Regions from separate parts of the Shewanella sp. HL-SH2 genome, predicted to be linked through region 3. Evidence: predicted binding sites of a transcription regulator. Region 3 holds the regulator's gene; each other region holds the start of a gene.

What was found. The regulator NrdR, encoded in region 3, represses ribonucleotide reductase genes. The targets are predictions, from matches to a motif close to AAACACNANATNTNGTGTTT.
Region 1: a site for NrdR is predicted at 1,745-1,764, ahead of nrdD (anaerobic ribonucleoside-triphosphate reductase). Genes of this name have one in related genera too.
Region 2: a site for NrdR is predicted at 1,999-2,018, ahead of nrdA (class 1a ribonucleoside-diphosphate reductase subunit alpha). Genes of this name have one in related genera too.

The regions. Positions count from the first base shown of each region.
Region 1 is NZ_CP195035.1:3,158,573-3,162,853, forward strand. It holds gene nrdD (anaerobic ribonucleoside-triphosphate reductase) at 1-1,689, opposite strand, end outside; gene rssA (patatin-like phospholipase RssA) at 1,926-2,891, opposite strand; gene ACRWP9_RS13800 (DEAD/DEAH box helicase) at 3,040-4,281, shown strand, end outside.
Region 2 is NZ_CP195035.1:2,639,273-2,643,553, reverse strand. It holds gene ubiG (bifunctional 2-polyprenyl-6-hydroxyphenol methylase/3-demethylubiquinol 3-O-methyltransferase UbiG) at 277-999, shown strand; gene ACRWP9_RS11440 (HAD family hydrolase) at 1,028-1,705, shown strand; gene nrdA (class 1a ribonucleoside-diphosphate reductase subunit alpha) at 2,230-4,281, shown strand, end outside.
Region 3 is NZ_CP195035.1:1,719,781-1,724,061, reverse strand. It holds gene ACRWP9_RS07490 (riboflavin synthase) at 1-73, opposite strand, end outside; gene ribD (bifunctional diaminohydroxyphosphoribosylaminopyrimidine deaminase/5-amino-6-(5-phosphoribosylamino)uracil reductase RibD) at 131-1,267, opposite strand; gene nrdR (transcriptional regulator NrdR) at 1,296-1,745, opposite strand; gene glyA (serine hydroxymethyltransferase) at 1,873-3,126, opposite strand; gene ettA (energy-dependent translational throttle protein EttA) at 3,559-4,281, shown strand, end outside.

The sequences.
Region 1 (4,281 bases), 1.4 Mb from region 3:
TAACACCCCAAACTCTTTCGCGTCTAAACTGCAAAAACGGCTACAAAGGTTTTCACTTGGGGTGCTGTATAAACTAAAACCATAGCCAGATTCTTGCTTCCATTGTTCAGTGTTTTTCTTAAGGTATGACACGACTTTAAGCGCTTTTTGACGTAACACTTCATCGTCAAACACATGTTGTGCACTGCCATATAAAGCATTAATGGTTTCATGTAAGCCGATGTAACCTAATGAAATTGACGCTCGACCATGTTTAAATATTTCACTGATGTCATCATCTGCTTTTAGGCGAACACCACAGGCGCCTTCCATATATAAAATTGGCGCAACACGGGCTTTAACACCCACTAACCGAGCAATACGAGTGTCTAAAGCTTTTTTTGCTACCACTAAGCGTTTATCTAATAAAGCATAGAACTTGGCCTCATCGCCCTTAGATTCTATCGCAATACGTGGCAGATTTAAGCTCACCACACCGAGGTTGTTGCGGCCTTCATGTACCAACTGACCATCTTGCTCGAACGTGTCTAAAAATGAGCGACATCCCATAGGTGTTTTGAATGAGCCAGTGGCCTTAACCACTTGTTCATAATTCAAAATATCGGGATACATGCGTAGACTTGCACACTCTAGCGCCTGACGTTTGATGTCGTAATTTATATCTGCCGCTTTATGATTAACGCCCTCTTTTATCGCAAAAACCAGTTTAGGAAAAACCGCTGTTTTACGATTTTTACCTAATCCCGCCTTGCGCACAGTTAATATTGACTGCTGAATTAAGCGAGACTCCCAACTTGTACCCAAACCAAAGCCAAAGGTGACAAAGGGCGTTTGGCCATTGGCGGTATGCAAGGTATTCACTTCATATTCAAGTGATTGAAATGCATCGTGGCATTCTTTTTCTGTTTGTGCTTTTGCAAAGGCTTCAGCGTCGGCAATTTGCCACTTAATCCCCGTCGCAAGATGCTTTTGATAGCTTTTTTGAACAAAGATTGCCAACACTTCATCAATACGATTAATGGTGGTGCCACCATAAATGTGACTCGCCACCTGGGCAATTATCTGCGCCGTTACTGCCGTTGCAGTCGAAATAGATTTGGGGGTTTCAATTTCGGCGTTACCCATTTTAAATCCGTGGGTTAACATGCCGGCTAAATCTATTAGCATGCAATTGAACATAGGAAAAAAAGGCGCGTAATCTAAGTCATGATAGTGCAGCTCCCCCCGTTCGTGGGCGGCCACCACATCTTTGGGTAACAAGTGCGTTTTGGCATAATGTTTTGCCACAATACCGGCTAATAAATCGCGTTGAGTGGGTATAACCTTGGCGTCTTTGTTGGCATTTTCATTTAACAGACTGCTGTCACTTTGCTCTACTAAACCGCGAATTTGACAATTTAACTTACTTTTGGTCTCGCGGCTCACATCGCGATCATGTCGGTATTCAATATAATGACGTGCAACCGACTTAAAAGGACCTGACATTAACCTGTTTTCAACTGCATCTTGTAGTTGATGAATATCCACTTCTGTTTGTTGCTGAAACTCTTGTTCAACTGTCAATGCCAAAGTGTTGGCATAGTCATGATCTGATTGTCCGGCAGACTTCATTGCTGCAATAACGGCATCTTTTATTCGACTTGAATCAAATGCAGTGCGGCATCCGTCGCGCTTAATAACAACCAACATAACCAGCTTCTCCTTTAGCGTCGCCAAATCAATATATCGGCATACGAAAAACACAAAACACTATATGTAGTGTATTAAGCGTTAAATCGTCACTAACCGTGTTGATCTAGATCATCATTTTTCACGCTAAAGAAAAGCAAAGTAAATTTATGTTATAAGCACCAAAAATCGGCTTGATAGCGCTTGATAGCGCTTGATCATAGATATCAAGCTAGTTTAGGAACAATATTTTCAAATTAGTTTTTAAGCGACGCTTTAATTAAATGCGCGATATCTTCAACTGCTTTTTTACCCGCGGCAATCGCTTCATCTGCACGATGAAACTCCATGGTGCCAATATCAGATACATTGGGAATAATACAAATATCTGGTGGGTCGCCCATTAATCGAGATCGCTTATGACGCTGTTCTAAAATATCCATCGATTGTGACATTACCGCTAACATGCCAGGGTGCGACTTAGTGCCAAGCGACAGTTTGTCACTTAAGCTACTGATATAGTCTTTGCCCTTACCCAATAAATCCATAAAGCCTGAATCTTGCGGTTCAGCATCTGCATCAAGGTGTTCATCAGACACAGGCTCAGAGCTACTGACTTGCTGGGGCAACACTTGCATTTGTTTACGTAAATAACCATTCAAATCAACAGCGATGACAATATCGACACCAAGCGAGCGACATAATGAAACTGGTACGGGATTAACTACGGCACCATCAACTAACCAACGGCCATTTTGTTGTACTGGCGGTAAAAAGCCAGGCATAGAACATGATGCCCTGACAGCATTGCGCAATAATCCTTCTTTAAACCAAATCTCCTGGCCAGAATATAAATCCGTTGCCACTGCGGCAAAGGGGTGTTTCAAGTTTTCAATGTCAACAGCGCCAATATGAGTAGACATAACATCAAATACTTTTTCACCGCTAATAAGCCCACCTTTACGCCAACTAATGTCCATTAATCCAATAACATCCCAACTTGAAAAGCTACACACCCAACTTTTAAGTTCAGCTAGACTGTCATTAGCATATGCCGCGCCAACCAGAGCGCCAACAGAGCAGCCAGCAATTTTATCCGGGTAAATACCTAATTCAGCCAAGCCTTCAAGCACACCAATATGCGCCCAACCTTTCGCTGCACCGCTACCTAATGCCAATCCGATAATCGGTTTTTTCTCTGGTGAAGCTTGAACTGGTGCCATTTACATACTCCATAGGGTCACTTTTAAACGTAAATAATCAGGCTTTACTGGCCAAGTGCTTTATTAGCATAAACAAGCAAGTCATTATTGGCTATACAAAGCTTATCCAGCTATAATATTTGGCTATTATTTTCTAGGGGATCCACCTTTGCAGTTTTCTGATTTTTCGCTTGATAAACGCTTGTTAGATAGTTTGAAGCATATGGGTATTACTGACCCAACCGAGATCCAAGAACAAGCCTTACCTATTGCCCTAGCGGGTAAAGATTTGATGGCATCATCGAAAACTGGCTCGGGGAAAACTTTAGCGTTTTTACTGCCTGCGATGCAGCGGATTATTTCCAGCAGAGCGCTGTCGAAAAAAGATCCTCGCGTGCTAATTTTATTGCCGACTCGTGAACTTGCTCAGCAAGTATATGGTCAACTTAGATTACTGGTTGCCAACACTCAGTACAAAGCAATCAGTATTTTGGGCGGTGAAAACTTTAACGACCAAGCCAAAGGTTTGTCCCGTGACCCACATTTTATTGTGGCAACTCCGGGTCGAATTGTTGATCATCTTGAGCAACGTCACTTGTTTTTAAATGGCCTTGAATTACTTGTTCTTGATGAAGCTGACCGCATGTTGGACCTAGGGTTTGCACCACAACTGAAAGCCATTAATGAAGCTGCAGATCATAAACGTCGTCAAACCTTGATGTTTTCAGCCACTTTAGATCATCAAAGCATTAACGATATTGCCGCCACATTATTGAAGAATCCAAGCCATGTGGCTATTGGCACCAGTTATGCTGAACACAAAGATATTGAACAAAAAATGCTGTTTGCTGATCATCTAGATCACAAACAAGCACTGTTAAGCCACTTATTGAAGCAGCCAGAACACAAGCAGACTATTGTATTTACCGCAACTCGCTCAGACACAGACCGCTTAGCCACACTTTTAGCTGAACAGGGATTTTCTACCGCAGCATTAAGCGGTGAGCTAAAACAAAATGCGCGTAACCAAATTATGGATCAATTTAGTCGTGGCCAGCAGCAAATTCTTATCACCACGGATGTGGCCTCTCGAGGGCTAGATTTAGTTAACGTGTCATTAGTGGTTAACTTTGACATGCCAAAATTTGCTGAAGAATATGTCCATCGTATAGGCCGTACTGGCCGTGCTGGCGCTAAAGGTATTGCAGTTTCATTAGTGGGCCCAAAAGACTGGCAAAGCTTTTTACAAGTGCAATCATTTTTACGCAAAAACTTTGAATTTACCGCGGTCGACGGTTTACCGGCTAAGTTTTCGGGCTTAAGTCAACAAGCGGGAACGAAAGCCGCCAAAGACAAGCCTGAAACCAAAGTAGCAGCTAAAACTAGAGCTAAGCAAAAAGCTAAAGCAGTC
Region 2 (4,281 bases), 920 kb from region 3:
AGAGCAAACCTAAACCAAATTGACTTTAGTGTTAATAAAAAGGCTAACTTACTCATTTACCAGTAACTTAGTACTCTAGCAAGTCCGGATTTAATGGTTTAAGAATGTTTATTTTGAATAACAAATAAACAATGTAACCGATAGGTTGTTTAAATAACCACCTGAACATAGCAAAAGTTGACTGGGATCATCAGCATTGGCGTATTTTAGCCCTATTAAAAACTGCATCAATAGATATAATGTCATCCATAATGCATAACGATATCTAGGTAAATCATGTCTACTGAAACTGCTGCGAATAAAAATGTCGACCCCGATGAGATTGCTAAATTTGAAGCAATGGCACAAACCTGGTGGGATCCAAATGGCTCCTTTAAACCGTTACATCAGCTTAATCCATTACGTTTAAATTATATCGATCAAACAGCACAGGGCATTTTTGGTAAAAAAGTGCTCGACATTGGTTGTGGCGGCGGAATTTTATCTGAAAGTATGGCTAAAATCGGCGCCCATGTAGATGGCTTAGATATGGGTAATGAACCACTGGAAGTGGCTCGCTTACATGCATTAGAAACTGGTGTAACAGTCAATTACATCAAATGTACCGCTGAAGAATATAGAGATACGCATCAAGCTTATTACGATGTGGTGACCTGTATGGAAATGTTAGAACATGTCCCTGACCCGCTATCTGTCATACAAGCATGCTGTGACATGGTGAAACCAGATGGCTATGTTTTTTTCTCTACTATTAATCGTAATTGGATGTCTTATTTAACCGCGATTGTCGGTGCAGAGTACCTACTTAAGATGCTGCCAGTAGGCACCCATGACCACAGCAAGTTTATTCGCCCTTCTGAATTAATTAATCTTGTCGATAAAACAGACTTATTGTGCAAAGACGCATTGGGCATAGCCTATAACCCACTATCTGGTGTGTTTAAATACACTAACAGTGTTGATGTTAATTACATGATTGCTACACAAAAAGTCGATTAGCATTGTCTGCTACCGCTTAGGAGTCTGCGTGTTAAAGCCCTTGATTAAAGGTGTGTTATTCGATTTAGACGGCACACTTGCCGATACTGCGCCAGATTTAGTCTATGCACTGAACCTTGGCATGGCTGATGCTGGTTATGCTCCATGCAGTCTTGAAAAAGTGAAGCACGCTGCCACTCATGGTAGTTTGGCGCTGGTTAAGGCTGCACTGCCTAATATTAGCGATGATGAGCAAAAACAGATCCAACTAGCATTATTGCATCATTACCAGCTCATTAATGGTGACAAAAGCATTTTATTTGATAACCTTGCAGAGTTATTGAATCATTTTGATGATAACGGTACTCCCTATGGAATTGTGACTAACAAGCATGCTCGCTTTGCCCGTCCTTTGGTTGACAAACTCGGCTTAATGTCGCGAATTAAAACTCTTATCAGCGGTGATAGTACGTTGCACCCTAAACCTCATTGCGCACCTATGCTACTTGCCGCGCAGCAGATGAACATCAGTCCTGAATCGATTATTTATATAGGAGATGCTGAACGCGACCTTATCGCGGCTCAAAATGCCAATATGATTGGTGGAATAGCGCATTGGGGTTATTTATCGCCCCAAGACAAACCTGACACTTGGCCTGGACAACTTCATTTTAAAACCACACAGTGTTTACATGACTATTTTGTATTGAACCGTCAACTTACTTAGTATTATCGATATAAACGGTGTTGTTAAACGGCTTTTATGCTAACTCAAACAATTAATCAAAGATCAATCTAAAAATCAGCTAATAGAATCGATCGCTGATATTTTTAGCGATCAAATTCTTTTAAAATTACGGACAATTATTCTACAGCCCATAGAAAAGCTATATAAATTTGGGGTGTAGGGTTAGCTTTTACTAACTGTTGCGATTATCCTCAACTTATCCACAAGATGTTCTAGAAATTGTGGCTTGCAAAAACCCTCCAACCTCACTATCTTGTATGTTAGATTTTAAAAAACACCATATCTTGTGTGTCAAATGCAATCACAGACACTAATGAGTTGTTTAAAATAACTCATTTAATTAAGCTGAACGGGTGACTTAGCGTGCTAAAATGTCTCAATCCGTCGTATTTAATGCTTCAGCATGATTGTTTTTACATAAAAACGTAAACGTGGTTAGACACGATCGCTTTTGGTATTAAGCGCTCAATCACAATAACAGATATAATCAAGGCCTCTCTGCAATGAATAGCAATATGACTGTCACTAAACGCTGTGGCGAACGTGAAAATATCGATTTAGACAAAATCCATCGCGTTATTACTTGGGCAACCAAGGGATTAAAAAACGTCTCTGTATCTGAAGTTGAACTCAGATCGCATCTTCAATTTTTTGATGGTATTCCAACAGAAGCGATTCATGAAACGATCATCAAAGCCGCGGCAGATCTTATTTCCCCTGAATCACCCGATTATCAGTTTGTGGCAGCACGCTTAGCGGTATTCCATTTACGTAAAAAAGCATTTGGTCAGTTCGAACCGCCTAAATTATATGACCATGTCACCAGACTGGTTGAAATGGGCAAATATGATATGCATATCTTGGCTGATTACAGCCGCGAAGAGTTAGACATCTTAGATACTTATGTTGACCATTGGCGCGACATGAACTTCTCTTATGCCGCCGTTAAGCAATTAGAGGGTAAGTATCTAGTTCAAAACCGTGTCACTCACGAAGTATATGAAAGTGCTCAGTTCCTTTATATATTGGTTGCTGCGTGTTTATTTTCAAAATACCCAAAAGACACTCGATTACAGTTTGTAAAAGATTTTTATGATGCGACATCAAGCTTCAAGATATCTTTACCGACGCCGATTATGGCTGGTGTACGTACGCCAACACGTCAATTTAGCTCATGTGTATTGATTGAGTGTGACGATAGCTTAGATTCTATTAATGCCACCGCCTCATCAATTGTGAAATATGTCAGTCAACGTGCTGGTATTGGTATTAATGCTGGTCGTATTCGTGCCTTAGGCAGTCCTATTCGTGGCGGTGAAGCTTTCCATACTGGTTGCTTACCCTTTTATAAGTATTTTCAAACTGCGGTAAAATCATGCTCACAGGGCGGCGTTCGAGGCGGAGCGGCAACACTGTTTTACCCAATATGGCATTTAGAAGTAGAATCTTTACTTGTACTGAAAAATAACCGTGGTGTTGATGATAACCGTGTTCGCCATTTAGATTATGGTGTCCAGTTAAACAAGTTGATGTACCAACGTTTAATTAAAGGCGAAGATATTAGTTTATTCAGTCCATCTGATGTACCGGGTTTATATGATGCATTTTTTGAGGATCAAGTTGAATTTGAACGTTTATATGTTCAGTATGAGCAAGATCCAGCTGTGCGTAAAAAGCAAATTAAAGCGGTTGAGTTATTTTCGTTAATGATGCAAGAGCGCGCTTCTACAGGCCGTATCTATATTCAAAACGTGGATCACTGTAACACCCACAGCCCGTTTGACTCAAAAGTAGCGCCAATTAAACAGTCTAATTTGTGTTTAGAAATCGCCCTGCCGACTAAGCCATTAAAGAACATTGATGATCCTAATGGTGAAATTGCACTTTGTACTTTATCTGCACTGAATTTAGGCACCATCAAGAATCTAGAAGAATTAGAACCGCTAGCTGAGCTTGCCGTTCGTGCGTTAGATAATTTACTGGATTATCAAGATTATCCGATCATTTCGGCGCAGTTAGGCTCAATGAATCGACGTACTTTGGGTATAGGCGTCATCAATTACGCCAATTACCTTGCTAAAAATGGTAAGCGTTATTCCGATGGTTCAGCCAATAATTTAACCCATAGAACATTTGAAGCGATTCAATTTTATCTATTAAAAGCCTCAATGAAACTTGCCCAAGAGAAAGGTGCCTGTCCGTTATTTAACGAGACAACCTATTCTAAAGGCATTCTACCCATTGATACTTACAAGCGTGACTTAGATAAAATTTGTGATGAGCCACTACATTTAGACTGGGAAGGTTTACGTACCGATATTTTGCAATATGGTTTACGTAACTCAACATTATCAGCATTGATGCCGTCTGAAACCTCGTCGCAAATATCTAACGCCACTAATGGTATTGAACCGCCACGTGGTCTTATTAGTGTCAAAGCCAGTAAAGACGGTCAATTAAAACAAGTTGTACCCGATTTTGACACATTGAAAGATCAATACGAGTTATTATGGAACATGCCAAATAACGATGGGTATTTACAACTTGTCGGCATT
Region 3 (4,281 bases):
TTAACCGAATATCGTTACCTTTGCGCTCAATTTTGCGCAAGGTGCCTAGGGCTTCAATAATGCCTGTAAACATAGAGAGTCACTTTTCCTATTTCTGCCCAACAGAATTGAACATTAATGATGAGATATTTTAGCTTAAACCAAATACAAATCGTGTGTCTTGGCCGACATTTCGTTGATCTTTTAATACTATTTTAGGTATTTGATCCATTGATTGATAATCAGTTAAGCTCAGCATGTTGCGCCCTTCACTGCCTAATAACTTAGGCGCTTGGTATAAAACCAGTTCATCGACCAGATTATGCTCAATAAAACTGCCAGAAAGTGTCGCACCCGCCTCAACCACCACTGAGTTACAACTTTCGCCCAAATATTTCAACAAGATATTAAGACACACACGCCCTGCACTATTTGCTTTTACCTGCAGCAAACTAACATGGTTAGGAAAAAGTGCTTGTACAGCATCAGAGTAGCCACAGGTTGAAACTAATAGAATCGGTGTTTCAATACTGAATAGCATAAAATCTGCGGTTAATCGGGCTTGGGAATCTAACACGACTCTTAATGGCTGCTGTAGAGATGTGGGTGAAAGCGAACTTTTCAAGCTGCCAAGTTCTTCATAACGCACATTTAAGCTAGGATCATCTGCAATAATAGTTTCAACGCCCGTGATTAACGCGCAATGGCGGGCACGCATTCGTTGCACATCTTGTCTTGCTGCGGGACCGGTAATCCATTTAGAAACACCATTAGACAAGGCAGTTTTGCCATCTAAACTGGCGGCAACTTTCACCGTAACCCATGGCAAACCGGTTTTCATCCGCTTCATAAACCCTAGGTTTAACGTCAAAGCTTCAGCGGCTAATAAACCAACCTCAACTTGAATACCTGCATCTTGCAACATGGCAATACCGTTATCGGCTACTTGAGGGTTAGCGTCTTTCACTGCAATAACGACTCTAGCAACCTGGGCATTAATTAACCCTAAAGCGCAGGGCGGAGTACGTCCATAATGACTACAAGGCTCTAAAGTCACATAGGCTGTAGCACCAACGGTAGAATGTCCTTGTTTAGCGGCATCAGCCAATGCATTGACCTCAGCATGTCCTTGACCCGCAACTTGATGATAACCTTCACCAATAATAATTGAGTCTTGGACAAGTACGCAGCCAACAGATGGATTGGGGCGCGTAGTATAAAGACCTTTTCGCGCCAGCTGGATCGCACGACCCATCATTTGGGTATCAAATACACTAAAGCTAGTCATAAAAAGTTACTCAAGTCCTAGGGGAAGTTTATTTTTGCAATTTAGCAATCGCTTCGCCAAATTGTGACACATCTTCAAAAGCACGATAAACAGAGGCAAATCGAATATAAGCGACTTTATCTAGGCTCATTAATTGATCCATCATTAAATTACCTATCATCTCAGAATCAATTTCACGCTCACCTGTCGCGCGTAATGTGGACTTAATTTTAGTAATTGCTTGTTCGATTTCATCCATAGATACTGGACGCTTTTCCACCGCACGTAACATACCACCGCGAAGTTTTTCTTCATCAAAAGGTTGGCGGCTGCCATCACGTTTTATCACCCTAGGCATGACTAGCTCTGCACCTTCAAAGGTTGTAAAACGTTCATGGCATTCAGTGCATTCACGGCGACGGCGAACTTGGTGGCCATCTGCCACTAAACGTGAATCGATAACTTTAGTATCAGTCGCGCTACAAAATGGACAATGCATTGAACCTCCGAAAATAAAATGGCCACTAAAATTAGTGGCCATTAAAGTTTATCCTATTTACTCATCAAGGTTAAGCTAACCTTTAGGGATAGCATTAGTGATGAAAGGATATTCCGTGCAGCAGGAATTATCCGTAAACAGGGAACTTAGCGCATAAGGCCAACACTTGACCTTTTACGCTATCAATCACAGTTTGGTTTTGTGCGTCATCTAAAATGTCACAAATCCAACCCGTTAATTGCTTCGCTTCAGCTTCTTTAAAGCCACGGCGAGTAATAGCTGGGGTACCAATACGAACACCTGAAGTGACAAATGGTGAACGTGGATCATCAGGTACTGAGTTTTTATTAACAGTGATATTGGCACTACCTAACGCTGCATCAGCTTCTTTACCGGTTAAATCGCGACCGATTAAATCAACAAGCATTAAGTGGTTTTCAGTACCGCCAGAAACAATTTTGTATCCGCGCGCTAAAAATACTTCAACCATTGCTTTAGCATTTTTAACAACTTGTTGTTGGTAAACTTTAAACTCAGGCTCTAGTGCTTCTTTAAACGCAACCGCTTTACCAGCAATAACATGCATTAATGGGCCGCCTTGGCCACCAGGAAACACTGCAGAGTTTAATTTTTTGTATAAGTCTTCATCATTAGCTGCAGAAATAATGATACCGCCACGTGGGCCAGCTAATGTTTTATGCGTTGTAGAAGTAACAACATGTGCATGAGGTACTGGAGTTGGATAAACACCTGCAGCAATAAGGCCCGCAACGTGCGCCATATCCACAAAAAAGTATGCGCCAATTTTATCCGCTATTTCACGCATTCTGGCCCAGTCAACAATACCAGAATAAGCAGAGAAGCCACCAATCATCATCTTGGGTTTATGCTCTACCGCTAAACGTTCCATTTCGTCATAATCGATTTTGCCCGATTCATCAATACCATAAGGAATGATGTTATATAATTTACCGGAAAAGTTAACTGGTGAACCGTGGGTTAAATGACCGCCGTGAGCTAAATTCATACCAAGTACAGTGTCGCCAGGCTTCAACAACGCCATAAATACTGCACTGTTTGCTTGTGATCCTGAATGCGGTTGTACGTTGGCGTAAGTTGCACCAAATAACTCTTTAGCACGTTCAATTGCTAAGGTTTCAACAACATCAACATACTCGCAACCACCGTAGTAACGCTTACCTGGATAGCCTTCAGCATATTTATTGGTTAACTGTGAACCTTGAGCTTCCATAACACGTGGACTGGTATAGTTTTCAGATGCTATTAACTCGATGTGCTCTTCTTGGCGACAAGTTTCATCTTCAATGGCTTTAAATAGTTCTGGATCGTAATCCGCTATATTCATCGCTTTCTTAAGCATGGTAACTCCAACGGTAGGTTTTATATTAGTAGGGTTGCGCGGTATTCTACTCTGCAAATGCAAACAATCCCAGCCTTTACAGCATGAATTTAGTTACTAAACAACAATAGAAAATCTCATGCGAAATTGAAAATTACCTTAATTTACAATCGGTAACTTTTTCCACCTCGGCAATTTAAACATTTTTTTAAGCTGCAAAATGCGTAAAACAGTCACCAAAAACACTGTTCTATTTTTACGACTCTAAATGCTTATATTTAGCAGGTAAACATAACTGTAAGTTCAGCTTGCTGTTTAGACTAAATTCTAGCAAATCCGAGTTAGCACGTCACAAGATATAAAAATCGACTTATAACAATCAAAATCAGATTTAAGTTCGATTAAGATTCCATTAGAATCATCCTATTCTGTGTTAATCAATGTTGGAACCTCATGGCTCAATTTGTATATAGCATGCTAAGAGTGGGCAAAATTGTCCCACCTAAAAAGCAGATTTTAAAAGACATCTCTTTAAGTTTTTTCCCTGGCGCGAAAATCGGCGTATTAGGTTTAAACGGTTCAGGTAAATCAACACTGCTGCGCATTATGGCTGGTCTTGATACTGAGATTGAGGGCGAAGCTCGGCCTATGCCTGGCCTTAAAATTGGTTACTTACCACAGGAACCGAAATTAAACTTAAACCAAACCGTACGTGAAGCGGTTGAAGAAGCGGTAAGCGAAGCTAAAAACGCGCTGACTCGTTTAGATGAAGTTTATGCTTTATATGCTGAGCCTGATGCAGACTTTGATGCATTAGCAAAAGAGCAAGGCGAATTAGAAGCTATTATTCAAGCCCAGGATGCACATAATCTTGACAATGTATTAGAGCGCGCTGCCAATGCATTACGTCTGCCTGATTGGGATGAGAAAATTGAAGTATTATCGGGTGGTGAGCGTCGTCGAGTTGCTATTTGTCGCTTATTACTTGAAAAACCAGAGATGCTGTTACTTGACGAACCAACCAACCATTTAGATGCTGAATCGGTTGCTTGGCTGGAACACTTTTTACAAGAATATACTGGTACCGTAGTGGCTATTACCCATGACCGTTACTTCCTAGATAACGCTGCGGGTTGGATTTTAGAGCTTGACCGCGGAGAAGGTATTCCATGGGAA